2 linked regions of the Spirulina subsalsa PCC 9445 genome follow. The protein of the gene in region 1 interacts with the protein of each later gene in a pairwise test. Links are inferred from orthologs where the notes say so. Each region holds a gene or a part of one and is shown in the gene's direction. Other genes may lie near its edges. The genes, in order: SPI9445_RS0107295 and priA.

Region 1 (3,257 bases):
AAGATGATCGCTTGGGGGGAACTTGTGTGAATCGTGGGTGTGTTCCGAAAAAACTCATGGTCTATGCTTCTCGCTTCCCCGATCAGTTTGAAGATGCCCAAGGCTACGGCTGGAGCGCGGTAGAAAGTCATCTAGACTGGTCTAAGATGATTCGGGTCGTGAATGATGAGGTGACACGACTGAATGGGATTTATCAACGGATGTTAGATAATTCTAAGGTGACGGTGTTCCGCCACCGGGCGACGTTTATTGACTCCCACACTCTACAAGTGGGAGAGGAGAAGATCACGGCCGAAAGAATTTTAATTGCGGTGGGGGGAAAACCTGTTAAACCGAATATTCCGGGTATTGAACACACGATTACCTCTAATGAAATTTTCCTGTTGTCGGAGCAACCGAAACGGATGTTAATTATTGGTGGGGGCTATATTGGCTGTGAGTTTGCCTGTGTGCTGCATGGTTTGGGAACTGAGGTGACGCAGGTTATTCGCAAGGACAAGATCCTGCGGGGGTTTGATGATGACTTGCGCACGACGATTCAGGAGGCTATGGTTCAACATGGTATTCGGATTTTAACTCAGACCAATCCGGTGGCGATTGAACGGACGGCTGAGGGGTTAAGGGTGACGCTGAAGGGCCCTAATGGGGAGGAGTTGGTCGAGACGGATGTAGTGGGTTTGTCGGCAACGGGACGGATTCCCAATATCCAGAATTTGGGGTTGGAAAATACGGTGGTTGAAGTGAATCAGGGGGCGATCGCGGTCAATGAAGAGAGTCAAACCGCAGAACCCCATATCTACGCGGTTGGAGACTGTACGGATCGGGTGAATTTAACCCCCGTAGCCATTAATGAGGGTCGGGTTTTTGCCGATACTATGTTTGGCGGCAAGTCTCGGACGATGAGTTATGAAAACATCCCCAGTGCAGTATTTACTACCCCAGAAGCAGCCACGGTGGGACTCACGGAGGCGGAAGCACGGGCAAAATATGGTGAGGCGGTGAAGGTCTATCGCACCAAGTTCCGCCCGATGTATTACACTCTGGCGGGAAAAGAGGAAAAAACCATGATGAAATTAATTGTGGATACGAATACGGATCGGGTGGTGGGCGCCCACATGGTCGGGGATCATGCGGCGGAAATTATTCAAGGGGTTGCGATCGCCCTCAAAACCGGAGCGACGAAAGCCAACTTTGACGCAACGATCGGCATTCACCCCAGTTCGGCGGAAGAGTTTGTCACTATGCGCTAACGGGCTGGAGTGGGGACGAAACGAACGCTAGACTCAACAGGGGAATAGGCACTCATGCAAGAGGGAATAATTCTCAATTCTCCCTCTCCCCTGTTCCCTGATTCTACAAGCCCTAAATACAGTTGATTTTCGGGTGCGGAAATGGCAAAATGGATGTACTACTTAGAGAAAGAAGATATTTAAGGATGACCAGTTTAAATGTAGTGAATTTAGTGGGGCGTGCTGGGGGAGATCCCGAAGTGCGTTATTTTGAGTCTGGATCGGTATTGTGTGAGTTGACTTTGGCAGTTAACCGGATGAAACGGGATGATAAGCCCGATTGGTTTAATTTAAAGATTTGGGGTAAAACGGCAGAAATTGCCGCTAATTATGTGAAAAAGGGGAGCTTAATTGGGATTCAAGGCTCCCTGACGATTGAAACGTGGAGCGATCGCAATACCGGAGCCAATCGCTCTAAACCTGTGATTCGCGTGGAGCGTCTGGATTTGTTAGGCTCCAAACGGGATAATGAAGCCTATGCTAACCAAAACACCTACAATGACGCGGAATTTTAATAGCGAATCTCCAGCGTCACAGAGGCCTGCACGTCCTGTTCTCCCCCAATAATCGGCGTAGCATCTGCGGTCATCGCTTCAGCGCGCTGCATCAGGGGGCGGGGGCTGGGTGGGGTGGCGCTATTGATGGAAATGCTAATAATTTCCTGCCGGGTGAGGTTTAAGGTGGCAAGGACAGCATCGGCTTGAGCTTTGGCGTCTTGGGTTGCGGCTTGTAGGGCGACCTTTTGGGCGGCGGAAATGGCACTGTCGCTGGCGGTTAAACGAATGCCATCAATGCGGGTGGCTCCGGCTTGGATGGCCGCATCAATGACGGCTCCGGCCTCGTTGCTGGGGGTGCGATAACTGACGGTGCTGGTGCCAATATAGCCGACGAGTCGCTGTTGATTGTTGTGATATTCGTAGTTCGGCTGTAGAGAAATGCCTGTAGTTTGGAGTTGTTCCACATTGCGCGATCGCAATACATTCACCACCCCATTCATCCGGCGAGCGACTTCCGCCTGTACTGCGGTGGCGCTACTTTCTCGCACTTCCACCCCCAGCGTCACATCCGCTAGGGTGGCGGCGATACTCTCCCGGCCTTGTCCCGTGACCGTGAGGGTGCGTAATAGGCGTTCTTGGGCGCGGGCGCTCATGGGCAGAGTGAGGGCAACGAGGGCTAAACTGAGGGCTAACCAGCGTGAGGGATGTTGGACGGGTAGCAGGGCAGATGGTAAAGATTTCATAGCGGGAATCAACTCCTCATGATATTGTTTCCATGCTAGAAAATCCTGACGCGGTTGTGTCTCAGGTTACAGTTTTGGCAACGAAAAATTTAACTAAAATTATGGTTCTGATTTTAACCAACGATGATGGAATTGATGCGCCGGGGATTCGGGCGCTAGAGCAAGCCATCGCCCAAGATGCCCTGATTTTCGCCCCTCAAGGTCAATTATCGGGCTGTGGGCATCAGGTGACGACGGGGGATCCCTTGCAGGTGGAACGGCGCTCTGAAACCGAATATGCGATCGCCGGAACCCCTGCCGATTGTACCCGCGTGGCTCTGTCCCACTACGGCAGCGAGATTGATTGGGTTCTCTCCGGGATTAATGCCGGGGGAAATTTGGGCATAGATGTCTACATCTCCGGCACCGTGGCCGCCGTGCGAGAAGCCGCCATCCACAATATCCCCGCCATTGCCATCTCCCACTGGATTAAGCGCCCCTTGGTGATTGACTGGGACATTACCACCCAAAGAGCCGCTAGGGTACTTGACAAATTGATGAACTTACCCTTACCCCCTAAAAGTTTTTGGAATGTCAACCTCCCCCACCTGCCCCCCGGCTCCCCGGAACCGGAACTGGTGTTCTGTGAACCTAGTACCGATCCCTTGCCCTTGAACTATCGTATAGAGGGGGAGTTGTATCACTACGAGGGGGTCTATGAAGAGCGCGATCGCACCCCCGGCAGCGAT
Region 2 (3,455 bases), 3.4 Mb from region 1 along the record:
AATTCCGCGAGGCTCATAACTCTCTATAAATAAGGGTGTACAGTAAGTGGGATAAAAGGACTAGCCGAATGGCTAAAGAATGGAACTGGCTGATCAACTTGACTTGAGCGGGAGAGCAAAAAGAACAAATTTGATGCTCTATCACTATCTAGAGAGCCAGTCCAGTTGAGGGAGAAGAAGTTTAGAGATTAAAACTTTAGAGATTAGAAGTTGAGCGAAATCAAACAGGATGAGCAGAAATGGAGGAAAGTAAACTGTAGTAATTGGATGTTCTCGGTCTGGTAGTGTAGGTTTGAGTGGTGCGATCGCGGAATGAGGACTAAAATCCTCAACCTACCGGATGAGAAGCTACCCGGCGCTGAGTGTAAGTTAGAACCATCAAATCAGGTGAATCTGATTAGAGGTCAGGTTAGATGAATGAGAAAGTTAGAGAAAGATTGTTTATCAGGCTACCAGAAATGTTTTTCGGATTTGTTTATCTGATTACAAAATGGCCATTCAACGGAACATTTGTCCAAATTTTCCCGGAAAATTGAGTTTAACTGGGGCTGAGGGACTAGGCGACAATCCCCCCGAGTTGCAGACATGAGAGAAAGAACAGAGAATAAGGGAGAAATTGATGAATGTTCCTGTCGGTTCTCTGGAAAACCGATATACAGTGAGCGTGTTATTCTTTTTTCTCATCATCAAAGCACAAGAATTACATGATGTCCAATCCCTCCTCTAGTGTTCTGCTCTGTGAACCCCAAACGACCTACAATCTCAATCCCCCAAATGACCGATGGCTGGAGGTTTTGGTGGATTGTCCGGGGATTCAAGAGACGTTGACCTATCGGGCGACTCCTGAGTTAAGAGCAGAAGCGGGGGATATTGTGACGGTGCCGCTGGGGGGGCAAATGGTGGGGGGAATTGTGGTGCGGGAAGTGGCACAACTCCCGCCCGGGTTGGATTCTCAGAAGGTGCGCGAGATTGAGGATGTGGTGGCGACGGGCTTTTTTCCGGCTCATTATTGGGAATTGTTACAAAATGTGTCGGATTATTATTATACGCCCTTGATTACGGTAGCGAAGGGAGCGTTACCGCCGGGCTTATTGACGCGATCGCAGCGCCGCATCCGTTTACAGCCTGATGCCATCCCGCCCGGTTTTGAGGTGTTTTGTTCTCCGGCTGCCTTAGCAGTCCTAACTCTCCTTCAGTCCCAAAAACAAGGAGACTACACAGCCAAGTATATACAGAAGCAGATCCCCCAAGGGCGGAAGGGTTTACAGGATCTGCTGAAGCGGGGCTGGGTGGAAAGTTATCTAGACCATCCTCCCCCGACGAAAGCCCTGCAAAAACAAGCCATTACCCTAGTTTCCGACCACTTCTCCCCCTCTTTGAGCAAACGACAGCAGGAAATTTTACGCCTGTTGAAGAAAGAAGGGGGGGAAATGTGGCTGACGGATTTTTTACAACTGGCTAGAACGACAACTCCCACCCTCAAACGCTTAGAGGCTGAGGGGTATGTAGTGATAGAAGAGCGGGAAAAGTTGCGCCTCTCCTCGGAGCCAGAACAGGGGCGAGATGAGCCGAAAATCCTCAGCCCGGAGCAACAACAAGCCCTGAATACCCTAACCCATTGTGCGGGATTTGCGGAGATTCTCCTGCATGGGGTGACAGGATCTGGGAAAACGGAGGTTTATTTACAGGCGATCGCACCCCTCCTAGAACAAGGTCAATCCGCCCTCGTTTTAGTCCCAGAAATCGGACTAACGCCCCAACTCACCGATCGGTTTCGCGCTCGTTTTGGCGATCGCATTCGAGTCTATCACAGCGCCCTCTCCGACGGCGAACGTTACGACACTTGGCGGCAAATGCTCACCGGAGATCCTCAAGTCGTCATCGGCACCCGTTCCGCCATCTTTGCCCCCCTCCCCCATCTCGGCCTCATCATCCTCGACGAAGAACACGACAGCAGCTTTAAACAAACCGAACTCGCCCCCACCTACCACGCCCGCACCGTCGCCCAGTGGCGGGCAAAACTGGAAAATTGCCCCCTCCTCTTAGGGTCTGCTACCCCAGCCCTAGAAACTTGGGTTAGGGTGAAAGAGGAAAATCACCCCCAAGCTCCCACCCTCTACCTCTCCCTCCCCCAACGCATCTACTCCCGCCCCTTACCCCCCATCGAAATTGTAGACCTGCGGAAAGAACTCAAACAGGGCAACCGTTCCATCTTCAGTCAACCCCTAAAAACCGCCCTAGAAAACCTCCAACAGAATAAACAACAGGGGATCTTATTTATTCCCCGTCGGGGTCATAGTACCTTTGTTTCCTGTCGCAGTTGTGGCTACGTCATTGAATGCCCCCATTGTGACGTTTCCCTGTCCTATCACCACACCCACGCCCAGGCCACAGAACTCCTACGCTGTCACTACTGCAACCACACCCAACGACAGCCCCCCCAATGCCCAGAATGTGGTTCCCCCTATCTTAAATTTTTCGGCACGGGTACCCAGAAAGTCAGCCAAGAATTAAGCCGTTTATTTCCAGAATTGCGGGTCATTCGCTTTGATAGTGATACCACCCGCACCAAAGGCTCCCATCGGGCGTTATTAACCCAATTTGCCCAAGGAGAGGCCGATTTATTAGTGGGGACTCAAATGTTGACCAAAGGGCTGGATATTGCCCAAGTAACCCTAGTGGGGGTGGTAGCGGCCGATGGGTTATTGTTCTTAGGGGACTACTACGCCGCAGAACGTACCTTTCAAACCTTAACTCAAGTGGCAGGACGGGCAGGACGAGGAGGGGATCCCGGCCAGGTGATTATTCAAACCTACAGCCCCAATCATCCGGTGATTCAAGCGGTGCGGGAGCATAACTATCCCCGTTTTGCCCAAGAGACATTAGAGGAACGCCGCCGCGCCAATTATCCCCCTTACTGTCGGTTAATTTTGCTCCATTTGAGTGGCTTAGATGAGGGGGATGTGCAAAGTACAGCCCAATGGGTCGCCCAAGCTTGTCGGACGTTATTCGAGGGCAGGGATTATGAGTTATTGGGGCCGGCTCCAGCCTCGATTATGCGCATTAGTCGCCATTATCGTTGGCAAATTTTGTTAAAGTTGCCCCGTGGGGAGGGGGAGTGTTTGAATTTGCAGCCGTTACAGGATCTTTGCCCCCGTTCGGTTAGGCTAAAAATTGACGTAGATCCTTTGATGATGAACTAGATAGATGGTGTACGCCTTAACTCACTGTACGATTTACACGGGATTTGAAGAATTGCATCATTCAGCCGTTCTGATTGAGGGCGATCGCATTCTTGATGTCATTCCCCAAGCTGACATCTCCCCAACTTGCCCCCAGATTAACTTACAGGGGCATTTACTCACGGCCGGATTTATTGATTTACAACTCAATGGTTGTGGGGGGGTGATGTTTAATGATGACATTAGCCTAGAAACGGTGGAAATCATGCACCG

Evidence for each region.
Region 2: the proteins of SPI9445_RS0107295 (region 1) and priA interact in binary tests that used the Escherichia coli proteins (3 or more experiments, as listed by UniProt). The link is inferred for Spirulina subsalsa PCC 9445 from one-to-one orthologs.

What each region holds. Positions count from the first base shown.
Region 1 is NZ_JH980292.1:1,566,567-1,569,823, forward strand. Bases 188-3,119 are described here. They hold SPI9445_RS0107295 (single-stranded DNA-binding protein), read left to right. Parts: upstream 188-1,435; coding sequence 1,436-1,804; downstream 1,805-3,119. Other genes in these bases: gor (glutathione-disulfide reductase), read left to right, coding at 188-1,250; SPI9445_RS0107300 (SIMPL domain-containing protein), read right to left, coding at 1,801-2,529; surE (5'/3'-nucleotidase SurE), read left to right, coding at 2,631-3,119. In the rest of the region: more of gor, read left to right, coding at 1-187; more of surE, read left to right, coding at 3,120-3,257. UniProt on the Escherichia coli protein: Plays an important role in DNA replication, recombination and repair. Binds to ssDNA and to an array of partner proteins to recruit them to their sites of action during DNA metabolism. Acts as a sliding platform that migrates on DNA via reptation.
Region 2 is NZ_JH980292.1:4,946,270-4,949,724, forward strand. What follows is about bases 326-3,455. They hold priA (primosomal protein N'), read left to right. Parts: upstream 326-707; coding sequence 708-3,203; downstream 3,204-3,455. Other genes in these bases: nagA (N-acetylglucosamine-6-phosphate deacetylase), read left to right, coding at 3,211-3,455. In the rest of the region: SPI9445_RS0122535 (RpoD/SigA family RNA polymerase sigma factor), read right to left, coding at 1-17.